DNA from 2 places in the Mesorhizobium sp. WSM4807 genome. Region 2 is predicted to be linked to the other one. Evidence: predicted binding sites of a transcription regulator. Region 2 holds the regulator's gene; the other holds the start of a gene.
The links. Region 2 encodes LexA, which represses DNA repair genes until DNA is damaged. Its sites were predicted from a motif close to TGTTCNNNNTGTGTTCNG; they were not measured.
Positions count from the first base shown of each region.

Region 1: the regulator LexA is predicted to act here: its motif matches at 2,472-2,489, upstream of AC0L3N_RS04955 (sel1 repeat family protein).

Region 1 is NZ_JBVVQY010000003.1:139,366-144,275, forward strand. Features, by position in the region: gene AC0L3N_RS04945 (acetyl/propionyl/methylcrotonyl-CoA carboxylase subunit alpha) at 1-365, shown strand, start outside; gene AC0L3N_RS04950 (branched-chain amino acid ABC transporter substrate-binding protein) at 482-1,603, opposite strand; gene AC0L3N_RS04955 (sel1 repeat family protein) at 2,049-2,315, opposite strand; gene AC0L3N_RS04960 (DUF2147 domain-containing protein) at 2,786-3,130, shown strand; gene AC0L3N_RS04965 (hypothetical protein) at 3,444-3,596, shown strand; gene AC0L3N_RS04970 (hypothetical protein) at 3,632-3,826, shown strand; gene AC0L3N_RS04975 (AMP nucleosidase) at 3,958-4,910, shown strand, end outside.
Region 2 is NZ_JBVVQY010000024.1:17,220-22,129, forward strand. Features, by position in the region: gene AC0L3N_RS25355 (ComEC/Rec2 family competence protein) at 1-2,425, shown strand, start outside; gene lexA (transcriptional repressor LexA) at 2,419-3,156, opposite strand; gene AC0L3N_RS25365 (molybdopterin molybdotransferase MoeA) at 3,261-4,466, opposite strand; gene moaC (cyclic pyranopterin monophosphate synthase MoaC) at 4,469-4,910, opposite strand, start outside.

The DNA.
Region 1 (4,910 bases), on a different contig from region 2:
CTTATAACAGCGCGCTTGATCTGCGCGCTGGCTCTCGCCTTGCCCGCTGGCCGGGCCATGTCACTGTCTTTTCGGGCGCCGTCGGCTACAGCTTCGCGGTGCCGGACCCGTTGGCAAGGGCCGACGAAATCGCCGCCGGTTCTGACAGCCTGAGGGCGCCGATGCCGGGTCTGGTCAAGCTGGTGCGTGCAGCCAAGGGCGAGGCCGTCATCAAGGGCCAGCCGCTGTTGATCCTGGAAGCGATGAAGATGGAACACACGATTTCCGCCACCCATGACGGCACGATCGCCGAAATCGCAGCGGAAGGCGCGCAGGTCACCGACGGGACCGTGCTGGTGCGTTTTGCCGAGGAAGCCCACGGCTGACCGCTGTTCCCCCATTCATAAGGTGACGTTGAAGACACGCGCCACAAACGCATGCCCAAATGAAAATGGCCGGTCTGACGCGGCCATTTCCGTTTTACCGCAAGCGACGCCAATCGTTACGGCTGGATCGGCGCGTATTTGCCGTCGTGCCACTGGTTGATGTCGTAGCTGACGTTCTTGAGGTCGCCCTTTTCATCGAAAGTGACAGGGCCGACGACGGTGCTGATCGGCTCGCCGTTCTTCAACGCTTCGGCAACCTTGGCCGGGTCGTCGCTGCCGGCGCGCTTGATACCCTCGGCAAAGGCCTGGATCACGGCATAGGAGAACAGCGTAAAGCCCTCGGGCACGAAGCCGCCCGCCTTGATCTTTTCGATGGCTTCCTTGGCTTCGGGCTTGGCCCGCGGATCCGACGGGAAGACGAACATGGTGCCTTCGCCGGCCGGGCCGGCAACCTGCCAGAATTCCGGGGTGGCGATCGAGTCCGGCATGATCAGCTGGAACTTGAGGTTCTGTTCCGCCGACTGGCGCAGGATGAGGCCGGCCTCGGGGTGGTAGCCGCCGAAATAGACCACATCAGCCTTCAGTTCCTTGAGCTTGGTGACAAGCGCCGAGTAGTCCTTTTCGCCGGCGTTGATGCCCTCGTAGAGGATCTCGTTGAGACCGTTCTGGTTCATCGTCGCCTTGACGGCATCGGCCACGCCCTGCCCATAGGCGCTCTTGTCATGCATGATGACGACCTTCTTGCCGGCATATTTCTTGGCGATCCATGGACCGATGAAAGCGCCCTGCGCATCGTCGCGCGTATAAAGGCGCATGATCGTCGGCCAGCCGGCTTTCGCCGCCGCGTCGGTCAGCTCTGGGTTCGACGAAGCCGGACTCATCATCAGCGCACCGGCTTCGGCATAGACGGCCGAGGCCGGGATGCTCGAGCCCGAGCAGGCATGGCCATCGATGAACTTGACCCCGTTGGCGACGATGCGGTTGGCGACCGAAACCGCCTGCTTCGGATCGCACTGGTCATCCTGGACGTCGAGCTTGATCTGGCGGCCTTCGACACCTCCAGCGGCGTTGATCGCGTCGGCGGCGGCTTGAGCGCCCTGCTTGAACTGGTCGCCGATGGTGGCAAGCTGTCCGGTCATCGGTCCGACCACCGAAAAGGTGATGTCTTCGGCGAAGGCAATCGGCGCGCTCATCACCAGGCCCACTATGGCCGCGCTCAAAATACCCAACTTTTTCATGGTGATACAACTCCTCCACTCTCGCGCGGCCGTCCCGGCCGCGCCTCTTCCAGAGTGGCCGGGAGAATCTCACCCTTCGCCAAGCCTGTCTAGGCGCATCGACGGCACTCGATTGGGCCTGCAACGCCTCTGTTCGACGATGGTTTTTCCAAAAACCGTTTTCCACTTTTTGGGATCATGGTCGAAAACGCAAAAAGCCGCGCCGGCCTTGTTCCGGCCGGTCGCGGCTTTTGTCGATCGAACAATCCCGAACGCTCCCGCGCCCGAAAACCGCTCGCCTTCCCTGTCCGTCGCGCAGCTTGGCTGTATCCGGCCTGCTGCGTTCCTGTCATTGTTGGTACGACCGTCTTGCGCGGCCTTGTTCTTGCCGGTCCGGCCGTCTTGCGCAGCCTTGACCTGAAGCGTCCCTGTCGGTGATCTCAGTGCCCGATGAGTTCAGGCCACCTTAGTGCATCGTCATCCATTCGCGGGCTTCGCGCAGCGCCCTGGCGATCTCGACCTTCGACATGGCGGCCGACAATTCCGAGCGCAGTTCCGCGGCGCGGACCGAGCCCTTGATCGCAGCAATGTTGAACCATTTGTGGGCGGCGACGACATCGGTCTCGCAATCGCGGCCGGTCGCATACATCATGCCCAATTCGAAAAGGATGTCGGCCTGGGCAGTTGCCCCCATGGCGCCGAAGCCGACTTCAGGCATTTCAAAACGTGCCATTTCAATCCCCTGTTCTAGCCCTGTCAGGCTCCCGAGAGCTGCCTCGTTCTGTCCCTTGGTATCTGTTGATAACCCTTGGGGGCGGCCGCTCTTTCGATACTTTCGAGAATGAACCGGAGGCTTGAATCCGCGGTTAAGTGGCGTGCTTAATTTGAGGAAAACAAAGCTAAAACAAGAGGTAAACGCGAGAATTCGTTAAGGATGCAAAGCCAGCAATTGCGCCGGTTTGCACTAAATTTGACGAAAATTTGCGAGGCGAAGATCAAGACTCCGCTAACCACGGGAGACAAAGACGGAGTTGCGAACTTTTCATTTCCCACCGACGAGACCGCTTTGGGCGGCCAGAAAATCCTGAAGTCTTCCGCAGCGGCACCGCTTTTGTTTTGTCGGGAGCTGAATTAGCTTACGTTTGCGTAAAAGGCAGACAGGCGGGCGGAACACCCGGCCGGATGCCCAGAGGGAGGAGAAACATGTTTCGCAAAATCAGCATGGCCCTTACGGCCACCTTGATCATGGCCGGCGCGGCTTGGGCCGATCCGATCGAAGGCAACTGGAAAACGCAAGCCGGTTCGACCGCCGCCATCTCAAGCGGCGGCGGTGCATTTTCGATCACGCTCAAATCAGGCAAGTTTGCCGGCAAGCGCATCGGTTCGTTCAAGGTTTCCGGCGCCAACAAATATTCGGGCACCATAACCGACCCGGAAACCGACAAGACCTATTCGGGCAAGGCCTCGGTCTCGGGCGCTTCGCTCAAGATGAGCGGCTGCGTGCTCGGCGGGCTGATCTGCAGGAGCCAGACCTGGCACAAGCTCTAATCGTTTCCGCTGCCACAAATTGAAAACGGGGCCGCGAAGGCCCCTTTTTTGGTTTGCGCCGTCTGCTTGGGACAACGGATCAATCGTGCGGGCCGTGCCTTCAGCGCCCTAACAGCAATTTTACCCGCCCTTGTCGGCAGCAAGATTGGATGTCGGTAGCAAGCATGCGGCGGCGCTCGTGGCCGGCGACGGCGCGGTGGCGGCGGGCACTCGACCCTCCGTCGATAAACTTGAACCGCAGATGAACGCCGGCATCAGAACCGGTTCAGTTGCATCAGGGCATTGTCATGCGTGTTGAAGGAGACACCACGCAATGTTCGCCCGCCGCTTCACCATCGTCTGCCTGCTGATGAGCCTGTTCGGCATGTCGTTCGCCATCCTCGTTGCCGAGGCCGGCCGCCCAGCCCGCTCCTGGGACCAGGCCAATTCCTGCCGGTTCGGTTGCCCGAGCCACCTTCGCCATTGACGCCGACAGAAACCCTTAGAGAGAAGCAACACACCATGAACCGCATCGTCGCCAACGCCCTCAAGGCCCTTCGGCTTGTGCCGCGGGCGACGCTCATCCTGATGGTTCTTGCAGCGCCGGTTCTGGCCGTGCCCTCGATGCGCGCCGATGCCGGCTCGACGATCGAAGCGCCGGCGTTGAAGAAGACCGGCGTCGGCTTTGTGCTGTTGGTCAGCCTGCGGCGCGGCTAGGCGCAATCGGCCTTCATCGAGACTATCCAAAAACAAAAAACGATCCTTTGGCCCCTCCCAACCGCATGGCCAAGCCTCTATATTGGGTCATGGAAAAGCGAATCTATCCCCAAGCCATAGACTCAGTCGTGATGCCGGAGCCGTTTGGTCGGCAAAGCTTTAATGATGCAGGAAAGGCCGTCGCGGCCTTGCAGGTCCTCTACGATCGCAACACCAAATTCCTGCGCGATTCATTTACGGCGCTCGCCGCAGGCGGCGACAACAACAAGCGCTACCGGGCCTTCTATCCCGAGGTCGGCGTCACCACGACTTCATTCACCCAGATCGACTCGCGGCAGGCTTACGGCCACATGCCGACACCTGGGCATTTCTCGACCACCATAACCCAGCCTGCCCTTTTCGAACGCTATCTTACCGAACAGCTTGGCCTGATCATGCGCAATCACGGCGTTCCGCTCACGGTTTCGGAATCAACGACGCCCATCCCGCTGCATTTCGCGTTCCTGGAAGGCTCCCATGTCGACGGCGCGGCAGCCGAGCGCATCAGGCGGCCGATTCGTGACCTGTTCGACGTGCCGGACCTCGACGGCACCGACGACCAGATCGCCAACGGCACGTTCGAAGTGGCGTTAGGCGGAGCCAGGCCGCTGGCGGCGTTCACGGCGCAACGCATCGACTACTCGCTGCACCGGATGTCGCACTACACGGCGACCAGTCCGCAGCATTTCCAGAATTTCGTGCTGTTCACCAACTACCAGTTCTACATCGACGAATTCGTCGCTCGTGCGCACAAGCTGATGGCGAATGGCGGCGGCGGATACGTCGAATTCGTCGAGCCGGGAAACGTCGTCACCAAGGCTGGACAAAGCGCGCCTGGCGATGGCGTGGCACCGCCGCGCCTGCCGCAGATGCCGGCCTATCATCTGAAGAAGCCGAACCATGGCGGCATCACCATGGTCAACATCGGCGTCGGCCCCTCCAACGCCAAGACGATCACCGACCACATCGCGGTGCTCAGGCCGCATGCCTGGGTGATGCTCGGCCATTGCGCCGGGCTGCGTAACACCCAGGCGCTGGGCGACTA
Region 2 (4,910 bases):
CGAGGGCGCGACCACAAGCGTCAGCGAACGATCGCTGTTTGCCGACGTTCCCCACGCCGAGCCGCTACCCGTTTCGCTGCCTGCGTCGCACCCGGGCATTCAGCCTCTTTCGCCGGACCGCGCCGCGCCTACACCGGCTCCAACACCCGGGCCTGTCATTCGCTTCTGTCGACAGCTCAGCCATCTTTCACCATCCGGTATCCGCAACGGCGTGGCCTCGGCAGCCGGCTTGGAACTAGACCGCGGCGTCGCCTTCCTGCTGGTGCCGGTTTTTCTGGCATGCGGGGTGATCGTCTATTTTTCGCTCGCCGTCGAACCGGACTTTCCGCAACCCATTGCCGTCGTGGTCCTCACGGCATTGTGTGCGGCGGTGACGCGCTCATGGCGCAAAACGCATTTGTGCTTCATGGCAGCGTTGCTGTGTGCACTCGGTGTACTCGCCGCCAAGGTTGAAACCTGGCGCGTGGGAACGCAGATGCTCGGTTCGGAAATCCAGACCCAGCTCACCGGCCGTGTCGTTAGGCTCGATCAGATGGCGAACGGCCGGATCAGGCTGACCATCGACGTGATGTCGACCGCCCGGCCGACACTGCGTTATGCGCCGGAACGTGTCAGGGTTTCGGCACGCAAAATTCCCGCTGAGATGACCTCAGGCTCGGTGGCAACCGGCTATGTGAGGCTTCTGCCTCCGACTGGCCCGGTTAGGCCGGACAGTTATGACTTCTCCTTTGACAGCTATTTCGCCGGTATCGGTGCCAGTGGCTTTTTCCTCGGCAATCCGAAGATCGTCGTTTCCGAAGATACACCGTTCGCCGCGCGGCTTTCTTCCTCGATCGAAAAGGCGCGCGAAACCATCGCCGACCATATCAGGGACAGCATCGGTGGCGCCGAGGGGGAGATTGCCGCCGCGCTGATCGTCGGCGTGCGTGCCGGCATTCCCGAAGAGATAAACGAATCGATGCGGCGCACCGGCATCTACCACATCATCTCGATTTCCGGCCTGCACATGGCGCTTGTCGCCGGCACCATCATGGGATTGCTGCGCGGCGCCTTTGCGCTGGTTCCCGATTTTTCGTCGCGCCGGCCGGTCAAAAAATATGCGGCTGCTGCCGCACTCGTTTCCATCGCTGCCTATCTGATTTTTTCCGGTATCGTGGTCGCGGCTGAACGCAGCTTTATCATGCTGGCGGTAATGCTTGTCGCCGTGCTGTTCGACCGGGCGGCACTCACCATGCGCAATCTGGCGATTTCGGCCATCGCCGTCATCGTCGTGTCGCCGCACGAGGTGGTCGGCCCAAGCTTCCAGATGTCCTTCGCCGCGACCGCTGCTCTCGTGGGCGCCTATGCCGGCTGGTCCGACTATCGTGCCGACAAGGCCACCGCGCCGCCACAGCGACGGTCAACGATCGCTTTCGTCACGCGAAAACTTGCCGCTGGGACAGGTACCATCGCAATGACCTCCATCATTGCCGGCAGCGCCACCGCACTCTTCGCCATCTGGCACTTCCAGCGCGTCTCGCCGCTCAGCCTGTTCGCCAATCTGGCCGTCATGCCGATCGTCACGGTCGTCATGTTCCTGGCCGTCGTTAGCGCCTTGGCAATGCCGTTCGGCCTCGACGGCCCTTTCCTATACATGATGGGCAAGGGGCTGACGGCCATGATTGCAATATCGGGATGGATCTCCGAGCGGTCGCCGGTCGATGCCGTCGGGCTGATCTCGTTGCAGTCGGTTCTGCTGGTGACGGCCGCCCTGGTCATCGCCACGATGGCAACGACATGGTTGCGGCTTGCGGCACTTCCCTTTGCGCTCGCCGGCCTGCTGACGATTTCCGAGACGCGCACTCCCGACGTGCTGATTTCGGAAGATGCGCATCTGGTGGCGCTGCCGATCGGCGGCGGCGAACTTGCCGTCAACCGGGTGCGCTCGAACGAATTCATCACCGACAACTGGAAACATGCGCTGGTTTCAGCGACCATTGTCGAGCCGGAGACATTCGAAAAAGGAGACGTGCGGTTCGACATCGTCGACCCGGCCGACCTGCCGCCGGGAGCGCCCTTCTACTGCACTGCCGGCCTGTGCCTCGCCCGGCACCAGTCCGGCGCGATCATCGCGCTCGCCGACGACCGCAAAACCGCACGGCCAGCCTGTGCCTTTGCGGATTTGATCGTCATCGATGATGCCACAGCCTATTATAATCCCTGCCGCAATCCGCTGGTTCTCGTCGTCACCAAACGGCAGCTCGCTCGCATGGGCAGTGCCGCCGTCTTTTTCGATCCGCTATCTGCGACGACGCGCGCAGAAATCCGTTTTGCCGTCAGACAGCCCTATAGGCCTTGGCATGAGCAGCGGAGATTTTCGCGCGAGGCGAGGGGCCTGCCGCCATACCGCAGGGCCGAGAAACCCAAAAAGCCTGCCGTTCAGTAACGCCGGATCAGTCCGACGAGCTTGCCTTGCACCTTGACCCGGTCCGGCCCGAAGATGCGCGTCTCGTAGGCCGGATTGGCGGCTTCCAGTGCGATCGAGGCACCTTTGCGGCGGAACCGCTTCAGCGTCGCTTCCTCGTCGTCGACCAAGGCGACGATGATCTCGCCAGGCTGGGCGGTGTCGGCGTTGCGGATGATGACCGTGTCGCCGTCGAAAATGCCGGCCTCGATCATCGAATCACCCTTGACCTCCAGCGCGTAGTGCGTGCCGCCGGTGATCATGTCCGGTGGTACCGAGATCGAATGCGTTTGGTGCTGGATGGCATCGATCGGCACACCGGCAGCGATGCGGCCCATCACCGGTATGGAGATGGTGGCAACGACGTCGTCGTCATTGCCGGCCGCGGGCATGCGCGAAGGCGCCGGCTTGATCTGTCGTCCGAGGCTGCCCTGCCCAAGGCTGCCCTGAATGACGCTTGGCGAGAATTTGCGCGCCGCATTGAGGCCGGGCGCGATCGAATCGGGCAGGCGCAGCACCTCCAGCGCGCGGGCGCGGTTGGGCAGGCGGCGAATGAAACCGCGCTCCTCCAGTGCAGTGATCAGCCGATGGATCCCCGACTTCGAGGCGAGGTCGAGCGCTTCCTTCATCTCGTCGAACGAGGGCGGAATGCCGCTTTCCTTCAGCCGCTCGTGGATGAACATCAGCAGTTCATGTTGTTTGCGTGTCAGCATCGCGACCCCCAACAGAATCAGAAAAACAAACCCAGAACAAACACTATCTGTTCCAGTTGTGTTCCGCAACCGTTTAAAATTTAATGAATGTGTTGACGTTTTGTTCAGCGTAGCATCAGCACGCTGCACGCGGCGCCCGTCGCGGCTGGGGGAGCGAACGGCTCGCGCACGATCAGCCCGTTGGCGTCGGCCAGCATTTTGAGCATCGAGGAATCCTGGATGCCGAACGGGGTCGCCAGCAGCGTGCCGGCTTCTTCGCTCACCACGGCGCGTACATAGTCCTGCCTGAGATCGTTGGCCGGCATGGCGGCGCCGAGCCGCGCCTGACGCATGTCCTGCCGGAAGGCGCGGCCGCCGAGCCGCGCAAGCAGCGGCGTCAGAAAGAGCTGCGTGCAGACCAGGCTCGCCACCGGATTGCCAGGCAGGCCGATGCAGCGGATGTCACCCAGCCGCCCGAACATCAGCGGCTTGCCGGGCCGCATGGCGATTTTCCAGAAATCGAGCGTCATGCCTTCACCGGTCAGCACGTCATGGACCAGGTCATGGTCGCCGACCGAGGCGCCGCCCAGCGTGACGATGACGTCGGCGCCTGCGTCGACCGCTTGTTTCACCAGCGTGGCGATCGCCTCCTTGCGGTCGGGGGCGATGCCGAGATCGAGCGCGCTGGCGCCGACCGAGCGGGCCGCGGCGGCGACGCCATAGGCATTGGACGAGATGATCTGGTCGGGGCCAAGGTCGCTGCCCGGCGGCAGCAATTCGTCGCCGGTGGCGATGATGGCGACCAACGGCCGTTTCACCACGCTGACCTGCGGGTGGTTGGCCGACGCCGCCAGCGACAATGCCGCCGGATCAAGCGGGCGGCCTTTCTCCAGCAGGACGTCGCCCTTCGAGAAATCGAGCCCGAGGCGGCGGATGTTGCGGCCTTCAACCGTCGACGCGGTCACTTCGATGCTGCCGCCGCCGAGGTCGCGGACATTCTCCTGGATGACGATGGTGTCCGCGCCTGCAGGAAGCGGCGCGCCGGTGAAGATGCGCACGGCCTGCGCCGGGCCGACTGTTCCGGCAAAGCCGCGTCCGGCCGGCGCCATGCCGATCACCGAAAGTCTTGCGGGCACGGACGCGACATCCTCGGCCCGCACGGCATAGCCGTCCATGGCGGACGCGTTGAACGGCGGCTGGGTGCGGAGCGCCAGGAGCGGCGCCGCCAGCACGCGGTCGGCGGCGTCCATCAGGGCGACGCTTTCAGCCTGCAAGGGCGCAGCATCCTCAAGCAGGCGCTCGAGCGCCTCGGCGACCGGAAGCAGTGCCATTATTAGCCTGCCCCCTTGGCATCCGCCTTGTAGTCGCCGGATTTGCCGCCGGTCTTTTCCGCCAGCCTGATGCCCGAGATCACCATGGCGCGGTCGACCGCCTTGGCCATGTCATAGATGGTCAGGCAGGCGACCGAGACGGCGGTCAGCGCTTCCATCTCGACGCCGGTCTTACCGGTGACGCGGGCCAGCGCCGTGACCTTCAGGCCTGGCAGCGTCGCGTCCGGTTCGATGTCAATGGATACCTTGGTCAACAGCAGCGGATGGCAGAGCGGGATCAGCTCATGCGTCCTCTTGGCCGCCATGATGCCGGCGATGCGCGCCGTGCCCAGCACGTCGCCCTTCTTGGCATCGCCGTCGAGAATCATCTTCAGCGTTTCGGGCCGCATCGAGACAAGACCTTCGGCGATTGCCGTGCGCGTCGTCTCCGCCTTGTCGCCGACA